DNA from 3 places in the Pseudoalteromonas sp. CH_XMU1449-3 genome. Region 3 is predicted to be linked to each of the others. Evidence: predicted binding sites of a transcription regulator. Region 3 holds the regulator's gene; each other region holds the start of a gene.
The links. Region 3 encodes ArgR, which controls arginine synthesis, uptake and breakdown. Its sites were predicted from a motif close to ANTGAATANNTATTCANT; they were not measured.
Positions count from the first base shown of each region.

Region 1: argC (N-acetyl-gamma-glutamyl-phosphate reductase) is a predicted target of ArgR. The motif match lies at 1,170-1,187, and genes of this name have one in related genera.
Region 2: argA (amino-acid N-acetyltransferase) is a predicted target of ArgR. The motif match lies at 1,476-1,493, and genes of this name have one in related genera.

Region 1 covers NZ_JAYMDY010000005.1:87,213-89,495, forward strand. Annotated here, with positions in the region: gene argB (acetylglutamate kinase) at 1-13, opposite strand, end outside; gene argC (N-acetyl-gamma-glutamyl-phosphate reductase) at 13-1,023, opposite strand; gene argE (acetylornithine deacetylase) at 1,245-2,283, shown strand, end outside.
Region 2 covers NZ_JAYMDY010000008.1:195,187-197,469, reverse strand. Annotated here, with positions in the region: gene argA (amino-acid N-acetyltransferase) at 73-1,413, opposite strand; gene sucD (succinate--CoA ligase subunit alpha) at 1,608-2,283, opposite strand, start outside.
Region 3 covers NZ_JAYMDY010000011.1:18,978-21,260, forward strand. Annotated here, with positions in the region: gene WA256_RS14095 (ABC transporter ATP-binding protein) at 1-25, shown strand, start outside; gene WA256_RS14100 (Dyp-type peroxidase) at 87-986, shown strand; gene argR (transcriptional regulator ArgR) at 983-1,450, opposite strand; gene mdh (malate dehydrogenase) at 1,676-2,283, shown strand, end outside.

The sequences.
Region 1 (2,283 bases), on a different contig from region 3:
TCCAAGTTTTCATTACAGCGCTCCTACTAAGCCAGTATGGTGAGGTTCACCCATGGCTAAATTAATGCACTGTAATGCTTGCCCAGCTGCACCTTTTAGAAGGTTATCAATCGCTGACATAACGATGAGTTGCTCACCTTTTTGTTGCCATGCAATATCAACAAATGGTTGCTTAGCCACGCCTTTAATGCTTGGAATTTTATTGCCAAGTAAACGAATTAACGGCTCGTTTGCTAATACTTGATAAGCCGCATTCACTTGCTCTGCAGTTACGCCTGGTTTTAATTGCACATAAATAGTTTCTAAAATTCCACGGGGGAAGTTACCCAAATGTGGGGTGAATAGCACAGGGTGACCAAGGTGCTGCTCAATCTCAGGTGTGTGTCTGTGGTTAAACAAGCCATAAGGAGCAAGTGACACTTCGCAAAAGTGGGTATTAACACTGGCTTTTCTACCAGCGCCTGTAACACCTGACACCGCATTAACAATAATGGCTTGATCAGCTAATAAACCCGCTTCTTTAAGTGGTTTTAAAGAATTAAGTGCTGCTGTAGGGTAACAACCCGCTACAGCAACAAGGTTTGCTTTACTAATCGCATCGCTATTCCATTCAGCTAAACCATATGCTGCTTGCTCTAAAAGCTCAGGATGTTCATGTGCGAAACCGTAATAAGTTAGGTAATCCTCATTCCCAGCTAAACGGAAACCACCAGATAGGTCGAATACTTTTTTACCCATGGCTAAAAATTGGGGAGCAAGGTCAACACTGACCTTGTGATCTGTACACAGGCATACATAGTCAGCATTGCTTTCGATATCTTTATACGCTCCAGCAGTTAGAGGTTGTAGTGGATACTCTAACAATCCAAGGTGCTCAGGGTATAAATCGCTTAATAACTTACCTTTATCTAAACTCCCTTCAGACACATAACATGCTTGTAGGGTCAATTTTGGATGCTTAGCAACTAAACTTGCTAGCTCTGCGCCGCTATAACCACTTGCGCCAATAATCACTACATTCATTGCTTACTTTTACCTATTAAATCTGTTTATCGATACGCCTAAAATTACTCGCTCAATTGCGAATAAAAACACTGTCTAAAGTAATGAAATCAGGTTATCGTCGTTTCGTGTTCATCGTACAGCTTTACTAATATTTATGCTTAAAAAGTGAATTGATATTCATCATAAATACTTTTATATTGTTATGCAATTAGATTGAATAATTATTTTTGGATTTTTTTATGTCGCTACCCTCTTTTATATCTATGTATCAGCAGCTAATTGCTGCCCCTTCAATTAGTGCGATTGAAGATTCTTTGTGCATGAGCAATAAAGGGGTTATTACCTTGCTCGCAAACTGGTGCGAAAGCCTTGGTTTTACATGTGAAATCACAGAGCTTGAAAACGGTAAAGGCCGTTACAACTTATTAGCGAAACGCGGTGAAGGAGATGGCGGTTTAATGCTTGCAGGTCATACTGATACTGTGCCATTTGATGATAGCCGCTGGAACTACGATCCGTTCAAACTTAGTGAGCATGACAATAAACTTTATGGTTTAGGTAGTATTGATATGAAGGGCTTTTTTGCCTTTGTATTGCAAGCAATTAGCGAGCTCGATGAAACTAAACAAACAGAGCCACTTTTAATTCTAGCCACAGCCGACGAAGAAACCACAATGGCAGGAGCACAACAAATTTGCCGCCACCCAGACTTAAAACCAGCGCGCTGTATTATTGGTGAACCAACTGATATGACACCAGTATTTACTCATAAAGGCCATATGAGTACAGCTATTAGAGTAATTGGTCGCTCAGGCCATAGCTCTGACCCTGAACGTGGTTTAAACGCCATCGAAGTCATGCATAAAATGATTACAAAATTGTTAATCATCAAAGAAGAATTAAAGAATAAATATTCAGTTGAGCACTTTGAAATTCCGTACCCTACTTTGAACCTTGGCCATATCCATGGTGGCGATAATGCCAACCGCATTTGTGGTTGCTGTGAAATGCACATTGATATGCGGCCTTTACCTGGTTTAAGTGTGCAAGAGCTACAAGCGATTTTGCTAACAGCCGCAGAAGAGATTAATGCCCAATACCCAAATGCAGTGAGCGTTATCGACATGCATGAACCTATCCCAGCATTTAGTGGTAGCACTGATACAGCATTAGTAAAGCTGGCCGAAAAAATCTCGGGTCAACCAGCTGTCGCTGTAAACTATTGTACCGAAGCTCCTTTTATTCAACAGCTTGGCTGTGAAACCATCGTCATGGGAC
Region 2 (2,283 bases), on a different contig from region 3:
TACCCAAGCCCCCTCAAGATGCTGAAACTCGCACCCTGAGGATGTTTGGGTATATAAGAGGTGACGCATGCGTCACCTCTTATTACCTAGCTTAGTTAAATCTAGCCGCAATACTTTAGAGCGGCGTTCATGGTTATAAAGCGCTTTTTTCTTCGCAGGTAGTTCATCAACTGTCACTAATTCAAAGCTTTGCTCTAAAAACCAGTGAATGCTGCGTGTAGTGAGTGCAAATAAATGCGAATAACCCGCACGTTTAGCCTTATTAATAATAAACCTTAGTAGATAACTGCCGCGATCGGCATCTCGGTACTGAGGGTGAACAGCCAAACTTGCAAACTCCCCCACTTGTTCATCTGCAAACGGATACAAAGCCGCACACGCTATAATAAGACCATCACGCTCAATAACCGTAAATTGTTCAATTTCGATTTCTAGCTGTTCACGAGAACGGCGCACCAAATAACCTTGCTGTTCAAGGGGTCTTATAAGGTTAATGATTCCGGTAATATCAGCAATACTTGCACTTCGTAATTGCTCAGAGCTTTGTGGTGCGATTTGTGTACCAATACCATCTAAAGAGAACAGCTCTTGTAATAAGGCGCCATCTTCTTTGTAACTAACAAGATGGCAACGATGTACGCCACCTCGACAAGCATCAATTGCAGCTTGTAAGAATACGGTTGCGCTTACACATGAGTCAGGTTGCTTGCGATAGTTTACTAGTAGCTGCTCAGCTTCATTTGGCATTAGCTCTGCAATCGCCTCACCATTTTCATCCAAAATACCGGCTTCTTTACAAAAGCCAAGCATTTTATCGGCGCGTAGTTTGAGAGCTACTTGCGTAGCAATTTCTTCAGCAGTTAAGTTAAAGCTTTCACCTGTAACAGACGCCGCTATTGGCCCAAGCAGAACAATTCCGTTGTTATCTAACTGGTGGCGAATACCCGCAACATCGATACGTCTCACTCTACCTGAATGATGATAATCAACACCTTCATCAACACCTAAAGGCTGAGCAATAACAAAATTACCACTCACCACATTTAAAAATGAGCCAGACATTGGGGTGCTACTTAAAGACGTAGATAAACGCGCGGTTATATCGAACTGCATTGCACCCGCAACTTTTTTAATTACATCAAATGTTGCGTTATCAGTTACACGTATCTCATTATGAAACTGACTAGTTATGCCAACTTGTTCAAGCGCTGCGTTAAACTGTGGGCGAGCACCAAACACTAAAACAATCTTAATACCAAGACTAGTTAATAACGCGACATCGTTGATGATGCTGCGACAACCAGACTGATCGATCGCCTCTCCGCCAAGCATAACAACGAATGTTTTACCGCGGTGAGCATTAACGTATGGGGTTGACTGGCGAAATCCATCTACCAATTCTGTGGTACGCACGTAATATTTACCTTATTAAAGTCGAGTGTTTTAATGAAAACAGATATACAAGCCACAAGTGTAGAGAATTTATATTCACAAATAAAGCATTATTATTCTTAATTTGTGGTTGGAATTTTCTTGTCGGGTAGAAGGATGTGATAGATACAAAAAAGGCCCGCATAAGCGAGCCTTTTTTAAGAGATTAGAACTGATTACCAGCCTGTTTTCTCTTTAAGTGCATTACCGATATCAGCTAATGAACGTACAGTTTTTACGCCAGCAGCTTCTAATGCAGCAAATTTCTCATCAGCAGTACCTTTACCGCCTGCGATGATTGCACCAGCGTGACCCATACGCTTACCTGGAGGTGCAGTAACACCCGCAATGTAAGAAACAACTGGTTTAGTCACGTTGTGCTTGATGTATTCTGCAGCTTCTTCTTCTGCAGTACCACCGATTTCACCGATCATAACAATAGCTTCAGTTTGCTCGTCTTTTTCGAACATTTCTAAAACGTCGATGAAGTTAGTGCCAGGGATTGGGTCACCACCGATACCAACACATGTTGATTGGCCGAAACCAGCGTCAGTAGTTTGCTTAACCGCTTCGTAAGTAAGAGTACCAGAACGTGATACGATACCTACTTTACCAGGCTTGTGGATGTGACCAGGCATGATACCGATCTTAGTTTCACCCGGAGTGATAACACCTGGGCAGTTAGGACCGATCATACGAACACCAGTTTCATCAAGCTTAACTTTAACGTCAACCATGTCTAGTGTTGGGATACCTTCAGTGATACAAACGATTAGCTCGATGCCAGCATCGATAGCTTCTAAGATTGCATCTTTACAGAAAGGTGCTGGTACGTAGATAACTGATGCAGTT
Region 3 (2,283 bases):
CACAGTCAATTTTTTTCATGATTAGTAATAAATAACAATCTTGAATCCTTGGCTTTGTGCAAATAACGAGAAGCTAAGGATTCACTATGGCGCAAGCGCAATCTGGGATTTGTGCTGAAGCAAACTTACATGGTTTGCACCTGTTTTTTAATGTTTACGATGGCCATGATGAGTCATTACGTAAAAAACTAAAACGCGTTAGCGTAATTCAAGATGAGTTTGCTGATCAGTTCTCAGAAGCCATGCTATCGTGTGTGGTTGCCCTTGGTGCTCAGTATTGGCCGCATATTTTGCCCGAGTTTATCCCTAGTCAATTGCAAAGCTTTCCGAATGTGACCCATAGTGAGCATGTGATTAGTGCTCAGCCATTTGACTTGTTTGTGCAAATTCGCTCAGACCGTGAAGATGTAAATCATCTATTTGCTCTGCAAATTCTAAAATTATTAACACCGGATGTTGAGCTGGTGGAGCAGGTCCGTAATTTTCGGTTTTTAGATGGACGTGATTTTAACGGCTTTATTTATGCAGGCGATACACCTCATGGCCGTCAAAAGCGTAGTACAGCACTTATCGATAAACCGGGTCACTTTGAAGACCAAGGCAGTTATATTCATGTTCAGCGCTTTGTGCATGATTTGAGTGTCTGGCAGCATTTATCGTTGTCTGAGCAAGAGCAAATCATGGGGCGCACGCGTCTAGATAACACCTTGATTGTGCCTGCTGTAGAAACCAGTCATGCGGTTCGTAGTGAATTAAAAGATGAGCATGGCCAGCCACTATTGCTAAACCAAAGCATGCCATTTGGTGATGTGCATAAGCAGGGAATTTTAATGGTTTCGTGTGCTGCGCAAGGGGATGCGTTTGAGCAGGTATTAAAGAGTCGTTTGGGGCAGGGCGATTGCTATGATCATTGGCTCGATTTTACTCAAGCCGATATGGGATCTGCGTTTTTCGCCCCGTCAGTAAACTTCTTAAAGCAACTTTAAACGGTATCAAATAAAGTGCGCACGCGATCAAGCGTCACATCGATTTCAGAAATCTTCGCAGGGGCGATAAAAATAGTGTCGTCGCCTGCAATGGTACCGAGTACACCATCCGCCTTACCGAGTGAATCAAGTAAACGAGCAATTAATTGTGCTGCGCCTGGACTGGTGCGAATAATAATCATCATTTCGTTATGCATAATATCAATAACAAGCTGACGCAGTGGGCTTTTCGCTGTTGGCACACCCATTTCAGCCGGTAAACAATAGACCATTTCTTGTTTTGCATTACGAGTACGTACTGCACCGAACTTGCTTAACATGCGAGAGACTTTACTTTGACTAATATTATCAAAGCCTTGCTCTTTTAATGCTTCGACAATCTCACCTTGTGAGCCGAAGTTTTCTTCTTTTAATAGCGCTTTAAACGCTTTGATCAGTGCTTCTTGTTTGTCTTGTGGTTGCATGTTGCCGTTTCTTTATTCATAAAATGTAGGGTAATTCTACACAACTCTGCATATTTATGCAGTATTAGTTTACAAAGTCGTCCAAAATGCTGTGTCTTTACAGGCAAGTTTACAACTATGGTCGAAATTATACGCGAAATAAGCAGGATAAATTTGTTTTTAGTCGCTAATTTCATTATCTTTAGGGCCACAAATATTTCCTACCTCAAATTACGGAGAATTCCAATGAAAGTTGCTGTTTTAGGCGCAGCTGGCGGTATCGGCCAAGCATTGTCTTTATTATTAAAAACAAGTTTACCTGCAGGTTCTGAATTATCGTTATACGATGTTGCCCCTGTTGTTCCTGGTGTAGCGGTTGATCTTTCTCACATCCCAACAGACGTTAAAGTTGAAGGCTTTGGTGCTGACAGCCTAGACGCAGCATTAGCTGGTTGTGATATCGTTCTTATCCCAGCGGGTATGCCACGTAAGCCAGGCATGGACCGTGCGGACCTTTTCAACGTAAACGCAGGTATCATCAAAACATTAGCTGAAGGCATCGTTAAAAACTGTCCTAAAGCGTTAGTAGGTATCATCACTAACCCAGTAAACGGCACAGTGCCAATCGTTGCTGAAGTATTCAAAAAAGCGGGTACTTACGATGCTAACCGTGTATTCGGTATCACAACGCTTGACGTGATCCGTTCAGAAGCATTTGTTGCTGAACTTAAAGGTTTAAGCGCAACTGACGTTAAAGTTCCAGTGATCGGCGGTCACTCAGGTACTACAATCCTTCCTCTTCTATCTCAAGTTGAAGGTGTTACTTTCACTGACGAAGAAGTTGCGGCATTAAC